Regions from separate parts of the Enterobacter cloacae complex sp. 394F7 genome, predicted to be linked through region 1. Evidence: predicted binding sites of a transcription regulator. Region 1 holds the regulator's gene; the other holds the start of a gene.
What was found. Region 1 encodes sigma-54, which starts transcription at its own class of promoters, with help from an activator protein. Its sites were predicted from a motif close to GTTGGCACANNTTTCGCTNT; they were not measured.
Positions count from the first base shown of each region.

Region 2: the regulator sigma-54 is predicted to act here: its motif matches at 1,510-1,529, upstream of AC2FAK_RS04265 (branched-chain amino acid ABC transporter substrate-binding protein).

Region 1 covers NZ_JBXWCS010000011.1:76,776-80,072, forward strand. Annotated here, with positions in the region: gene lptB (LPS export ABC transporter ATP-binding protein) at 1-429, shown strand, start outside; gene rpoN (RNA polymerase factor sigma-54) at 477-1,910, shown strand; gene hpf (ribosome hibernation promoting factor) at 1,933-2,220, shown strand; gene ptsN (PTS IIA-like nitrogen regulatory protein PtsN) at 2,303-2,794, shown strand; gene rapZ (RNase adapter RapZ) at 2,840-3,297, shown strand, end outside.
Region 2 covers NZ_JBXWCS010000002.1:376,632-379,928, forward strand. Annotated here, with positions in the region: gene tyrP (tyrosine transporter TyrP) at 1-575, shown strand, start outside; gene AC2FAK_RS04260 (YecA/YgfB family protein) at 607-1,275, opposite strand; gene AC2FAK_RS04265 (branched-chain amino acid ABC transporter substrate-binding protein) at 1,698-2,819, shown strand; gene AC2FAK_RS04270 (ABC transporter permease subunit) at 2,919-3,297, shown strand, end outside.

The DNA.
Region 1 (3,297 bases):
ATGGCCGTTCTGCAAATTCGTGACGACCTGACCAGCGAACAGCGTCAGGATCGCGCCAACGAGCTGATGGAAGAGTTTCACATTGAGCACCTGCGCGATAGCCTTGGTCAGGCGCTGTCCGGGGGGGAACGCCGCCGTGTTGAAATTGCACGCGCGTTGGCAGCAAACCCGAAGTTCATCCTGCTGGATGAACCATTTGCAGGCGTTGACCCCATCTCCGTTATCGACATTAAACGTATTATTGAGCATCTGCGCGACAGCGGTCTTGGCGTGTTGATTACTGACCACAACGTCCGTGAAACACTGGCCGTATGTGAACGTGCGTATATCGTGAGCCAGGGCAACCTGATCGCCCACGGCACGCCACAGCAGATCCTCGAAGATGATCATGTTAAGCGCGTCTATCTTGGGGAAGACTTCAGACTCTGATAGGGTAGAGGTAACGTAACGCCGAACCGGAGAAAAATGCTCTGAACATGAAGCAAGGTTTGCAATTAAGGCTCAGCCAACAACTGGCGATGACGCCGCAGTTACAGCAGGCGATTCGCCTGTTGCAACTGTCCACATTAGAACTCCAGCAGGAGCTCCAGCAAGCGCTGGACAGCAATCCGCTGCTGGAGCAAGCCGATCTTCATGACGAGGTAGACACTCAGCAATCACAGGACACGGAAGCCCTCGATACCGCCGATGCACTCGAACAAAAAGAGATGCCGGACGAGCTTCCGCTGGATGCCAGCTGGGATGAAATCTACACCGCCGGAACCCCTTCCGGCACGCGTGCAGACTACCAGGACGATGAGCTACCGGTCTATCAGGGTGAAACCACCCAGTCACTACAGGATTACCTGATGTGGCAGGTGGAGCTGACCCCTTTCTCCGATACCGATCGCGCGATTGCCACCTCCATCGTCGATGCCGTTGACGATACCGGCTATCTGACCGTCACGCTGGACGATATTCTGGAAAGCATGGGCGATGACGAGATTGAACTTGAAGAGATAGAAGCCGTTCTGAAGCGCATTCAGCGTTTCGACCCGGTGGGCGTAGCAGCGAAAGACCTGCGCGACTGTCTGCTGATCCAGCTTTCGCAGTTCAGCAAAGAGACGCCCTGGATCGATGAAGCCCGCTTAATCATCAGCGATCATCTGGATCTGCTGGCTAACCATGATTTCCGTACCCTGATGCGCGTTACGCGTCTGAAAGAAGAGGTGCTGAAAGAGGCGGTTAACCTGATCCAGTCGCTCGATCCTCGCCCCGGCCAGTCGATCCAGACCAGTGAGCCTGAATACGTCATACCTGACGTGCTGGTCAGAAAACACAACGGCCGCTGGGTCGTTGAACTCAATTCAGACAGCATTCCTCGCCTGCAAATCAATCAGCAATATGCCTCCATGTGCACCAGCGCGCGTAACGACGCCGACAACCAGTATATTCGTAGCAATCTGCAGGAAGCGCGTTGGTTAATCAAAAGCCTGGAGAGCCGCAATGATACGCTGTTGCGTGTGAGCCGCTGTATCGTCGAACAACAGCAGGCTTTCTTTGAGCAGGGCGAAGAGTATATGAAACCGATGGTGCTGGCGGATATCGCCCAGGCCGTCGAGATGCATGAATCAACGATTTCCCGCGTGACCACGCAGAAGTATCTGCACAGTCCTCGCGGTATATTTGAGCTTAAGTATTTCTTCTCCAGCCATGTGAATACCGAAGGCGGTGGCGAAGCCTCGTCAACGGCGATTCGTGCACTGGTGAAGAAGTTGATCGCCGCGGAGAACCCCGCGAAGCCACTGAGCGACAGTAAGTTAACCACCATGCTGTCCGACCAGGGTATTATGGTGGCACGTCGTACTGTTGCGAAGTATCGAGAGTCTTTATCCATTCCGCCGTCTAACCAGCGTAAACAGCTGGTCTGACACAACCGATAAGGAAGACACTATGCAGCTCAACATCACTGGACAAAACGTCGAAATTACTGAAGCTTTACGCGACTTTGTGAACACGAAATTCGCAAAACTCGAGCAGTATTTCGAAAGGATCAATCAGGTCTATATTGTGTTGAAAGTGGAGAAAGTGACTCATATCTCGGATGCAACCCTGCATGTCAATGGGGGCGAACTCCACGCCAGTGCGGAAGGGCAAGACATGTACGCTGCTATCGATGGCTTGATTGATAAGCTTGCAAGACAGCTCAATAAACATAAAGATAAACTGAAACAACACTAATTGTCCGGGCAGTTAACGGGTGCAGGAAGGCCTGTTGTGGAGCACAACAGGCCATTTGTACAGTTAGCGCTTAGGTGAAATTATGATGAACAACGATTCCGCTCTTCAATTGAGCAATGTCCTTAACCAGGAATGTACCCGCAGTGGCGTTCACTGCCAGAGCAAAAAACGTGCGCTGGAGATTATCAGTGAACTGGCCGCAAAACAGCTGGGCCTGCCACCGCAGGTCGTATTCGAAGCCATCCTGACCCGTGAAAAAATGGGCAGTACCGGTATCGGCAACGGCATTGCGATCCCGCATGGCAAACTGGAAGAGGACACCCTGCGTGCCGTCGGTGTGTTTGTGCAACTGGAAACGCCTATTGCCTTTGATGCCATCGATAACCAGCCCGTTGATCTCCTCTTCGCGCTGCTGGTTCCTGCCGATCAGACGAAAACCCATCTGCATACGCTTTCACTGGTCGCTAAACGCCTGGCCGATAAAACCATCTGCCGTCGACTGCGCTCAGCGCAAAGTGATGAAGAGCTTTATGAAATTATCACTGAAGCAGAAGGCAGTCAGGATGAGGCATAACCAGGAGATGGCCTTCACATCTGTTGTCCTGAGGAGAAACGGAACATGGTGCTGATGATTGTCAGTGGCCGTTCAGGGTCGGGGAAATCCGTCGCCCTGCGCGCGCTGGAAGACATGGGTTTTTACTGCGTAGATAACCTGCCGGTGGTACTGCTGCCCGAGCTGGCGCGCACCCTTGCAGACAGACAAATCTCTGCCGCCGTCAGCATCGACGTCCGTAACATGCCTGAATCGCCAGAAATCTTTGAACAGGCGATGAGCAACCTGCCGGACACCTTTTCACCTCAGCTGTTGTTCCTTGATGCGGACCGCAACACGCTGATCCGTCGCTACAGCGATACCCGTCGTTTGCACCCGCTTTCCAGCAAGAACCTCTCTCTGGAGAGCGCAATCGACGAAGAGAGCGACCTGCTGGAGCCCCTGCGCTCACGTGCCGATTTGATTGTCGACACCTCCGAAATGTCCGTTCACGAGCTGGCAGAAATGCTGCGTACCCGTTTACT
Region 2 (3,297 bases), on a different contig from region 1:
AGCTTCGCCGCGTGTTTGTTATCGGTAGCGCCATCCCACTGATTGCCTACATTTTCTGGCAGCTGGTGACGCTGGGCAGTATCGACTCTTCCACCTTTATTGGCTTGATGGCGGAACACGCCGGTCTGAATGGTTTCTTGCTGGCGCTGCGTGAAGTGGTAACTTCTCCACACGTTGAGCTGGCGGTGCATCTGTTTGCCGATCTGGCGCTGGCCACCTCCTTCCTGGGCGTGGCGCTCGGTCTGTTTGATTATCTGGCAGATCTGTTCCAGCGTCGCAATTCCGTCACCGGCCGCTTACAGACAGGGGCGATCACCTTCCTGCCTCCGCTGGCCTTTGCCCTCTTCTACCCGCGCGGGTTTGTCATGGCGCTGGGGTATGCGGGGGTGGCTCTATCCATTCTTGCCCTGCTGCTCCCTTCTCTGCTGGCGTGGAAGAGCCGCCAACAGCATGCCCGGCAAGGGTACCGGGTGGCAGGTGGAAAGCCGCTGCTGTGCATTGTGTTTGCCTGCGGGGTCGTCATTATTCTGGTGCAATTTTTGATTGCGGCGGGAATGCTGCCGGAAGTGGGGTAAAAAAAAGGGGCTATCAACAGCCCCTTTTTTATCAGTGTAAGCAACAGCTCTTAAACTTCTTCCCGCTGCCGCACGGACACGGATCGTTACGCCCGACCTTTGTGCCGTTAACAATCGGTTTCTTCGCTTCCGGCTGCTGTGGGTTAGCCGACCAGTAGTCGTACAAACGCAGCGCCGCTGGCTGGATACGCTCAATGCTGGCGATGTACTCCTCTTCGCTCAGCGCGTCCAGCTTCTCGCTGTTCTCTTCTGAGCCGTGAAGCGCGATGACATCCAGATCCGCTTTCAGCTCTTCTGGCAGTGCAGACCAGTCGGTCAACGACACGCCGCGCATATAGCCATAACACCACTCTTCCACCACGGTGTAGCTCTGGCCGTCCACGTCGTTATAACCAAACATCGGCTCAAACTGATCCGGGTATTCGCTCAGGCGCTCAGCAATGTCGTTCATATGCTTAAAGCAGAGATCGATAAAACGGTTCATTTCTCGATCGTTTTTCCAGCGCGGGATATATTTCTCGCCGCCCCATACCGCCACCAGCCAGGTGTCTGGCTCGACAACCACGGGGCCGGAAAGCACTGCCGTAAGCATGCCGTCCAGTTCGGACACGTCAATCACGGACGCATCGTCATGACCGTAAGACATTAACGTCTCTTCCAGCCACGCCATTTCGCTTTCATTTAATGGGCCTTCAGTCATTGCTGACACTCCTGATCAAAAAGGAAAGGATCCTAGCACATATCGTACGCCTTTCCCGGCGGAAGTGACGGGAATTATTGCTGCAAAAACGTGCAAATCGTGACCCTTGCACAACTTATGGGCTTTATTGTTAACGAGATGTGATCTCCGCTGTAATTTCAGTGCGTCCCGCAAGGCTGCGTACAACGGCGCTCTATACTCAACATGTCGCAACGCCGTCAACAGGTTAACCATTCTGGCAACGATTTTGCTTAATCTTCAGCACGCGACACTGCGCATGGAAACCTCGCCGTATTAAGCAGGATGCTGACCGTATCTTGTTCGTAACATCATTTTTCTCGCTCGTGTTTTTGATTGGCTGCGCCGTCGGGCGTTCGGGTTTACACCGTGGTGCAAAAACCTCATTGCTAAGGAACACAATAATGTCGCTGAAATTAATCAGAACTCCTCTTTCTCTTGTGTTGGCCGGTTGTCTGGTGACGGCATTTTCCGCCCGGGCAGATATTGTCATTGGCGTGGCCGGGCCATTTACAGGCCCCAATGCCACCTACGGCGATCAGTACTGGCATGGCGCAACACAGGCAGCAGAGGACATTAACGCCGCAGGCGGGATCAACGGTGAAAAAATTAAGCTGGTTCAGGGAGATGATGCCTGCGAGCCCAAGCAGGCCGTTGCCGTCGCCAACCGTTTAGTCGACCAGGATAAGGTCAACGCGGTGGTCGGTCATTTCTGCTCCTCGTCCACCATGCCCGCCTCTGAGGTGTACAGCGACGCGGGGATCATCACCATCACGCCTGGCTCCACCAACCCGCAGATTACCGAGCGCGGCATGAGCGATATGTTCCGCATGTGCGGCCGCGATGACCAGCAGGGTCAGGTCGCCAGCGATTTCATTATCGACAAGCTGAAAGCCAAACGGGTGGTGATCATTCACGACAAAGACACCTACGGTCAGGGGCTGGCGGACGCCACCAAAGCCGCACTGGCAAAACGCGGCGTGCAGGACGTAATGTACGAAGGGTTATCCCGCGGTGAAAAAGACTTTAACGCCCTGGTCACCAAAATTGGGGCGCAACAACCGGACGTCGTCTTCTTCGGGGGCTGTCACCCTGAAGCCGGCCCGCTGGTTCGCCAGATGCGTGAACAGGGCGTGCAGGCAAAATTCTTCTCCGGCGACTGTATTGTCAACGAAGAGATGGTGACCGCGGCGGGAGGCCCCCAATATACCAATGGCATCTATATGACCTTCGGTAAAGATCCGCGCCTGATCCCGGACGGTAAAGCGGTAATTGAGAAATTCCGCGCCGGTAAATTCGAACCGGAAGGATACACCCTCTACTCCTATGCCTCCGTGCAGGCTATCGCTGCGGCATTCAAGGCGACGGGCGGCAAGGACTCAGCCAAAGCCAGCGAATGGCTGAAGGCTAATTCCGTCGATACGGTGATGGGCAAAAAAGCCTGGGACAGCAAAGGCGATCTGAAAGTCTCTGACTACGTGGTGTATCAATGGGACGACAAAGGAAAGTATAAGGAAGTGCCGTAACGGGACGGAGTCACGCTCAACGTCGGCAGGGCCGCCTGCCGACGCAAACAACACATCAGGCTGCGCGGTTTATGCAGCCGTTATAAAGAGCGCGCTAAGATGAGTACATTCTTCCTGCAACAGTTAATTAATGGCTTAACGCTGGGCTCCGTCTACGGACTCATCGCCATCGGTTATACGATGGTGTACGGCATCATCGGGATGATTAACTTCGCCCACGGCGAAGTGTATATGATCTCTGCCTATCTCTGCGCGATTGGCCTGGCGCTGCTCTCCTTCTTCGGCCTGCAGTCGTTCCCTCTACTGATCCTCGGCACGCTGGTATTCACCATCGTGGTCACCGGAGTGTATGGCTGGACCATCGAGCGCATTGCCTATAAACCGCTACGCAACTCCACCCGTCTGGCACCGCTGATCTCCGCCATCGGCATGTCGCTTATCCTGCAAAATTACGCGCAACTGAGCCAGGGGCCGCGTC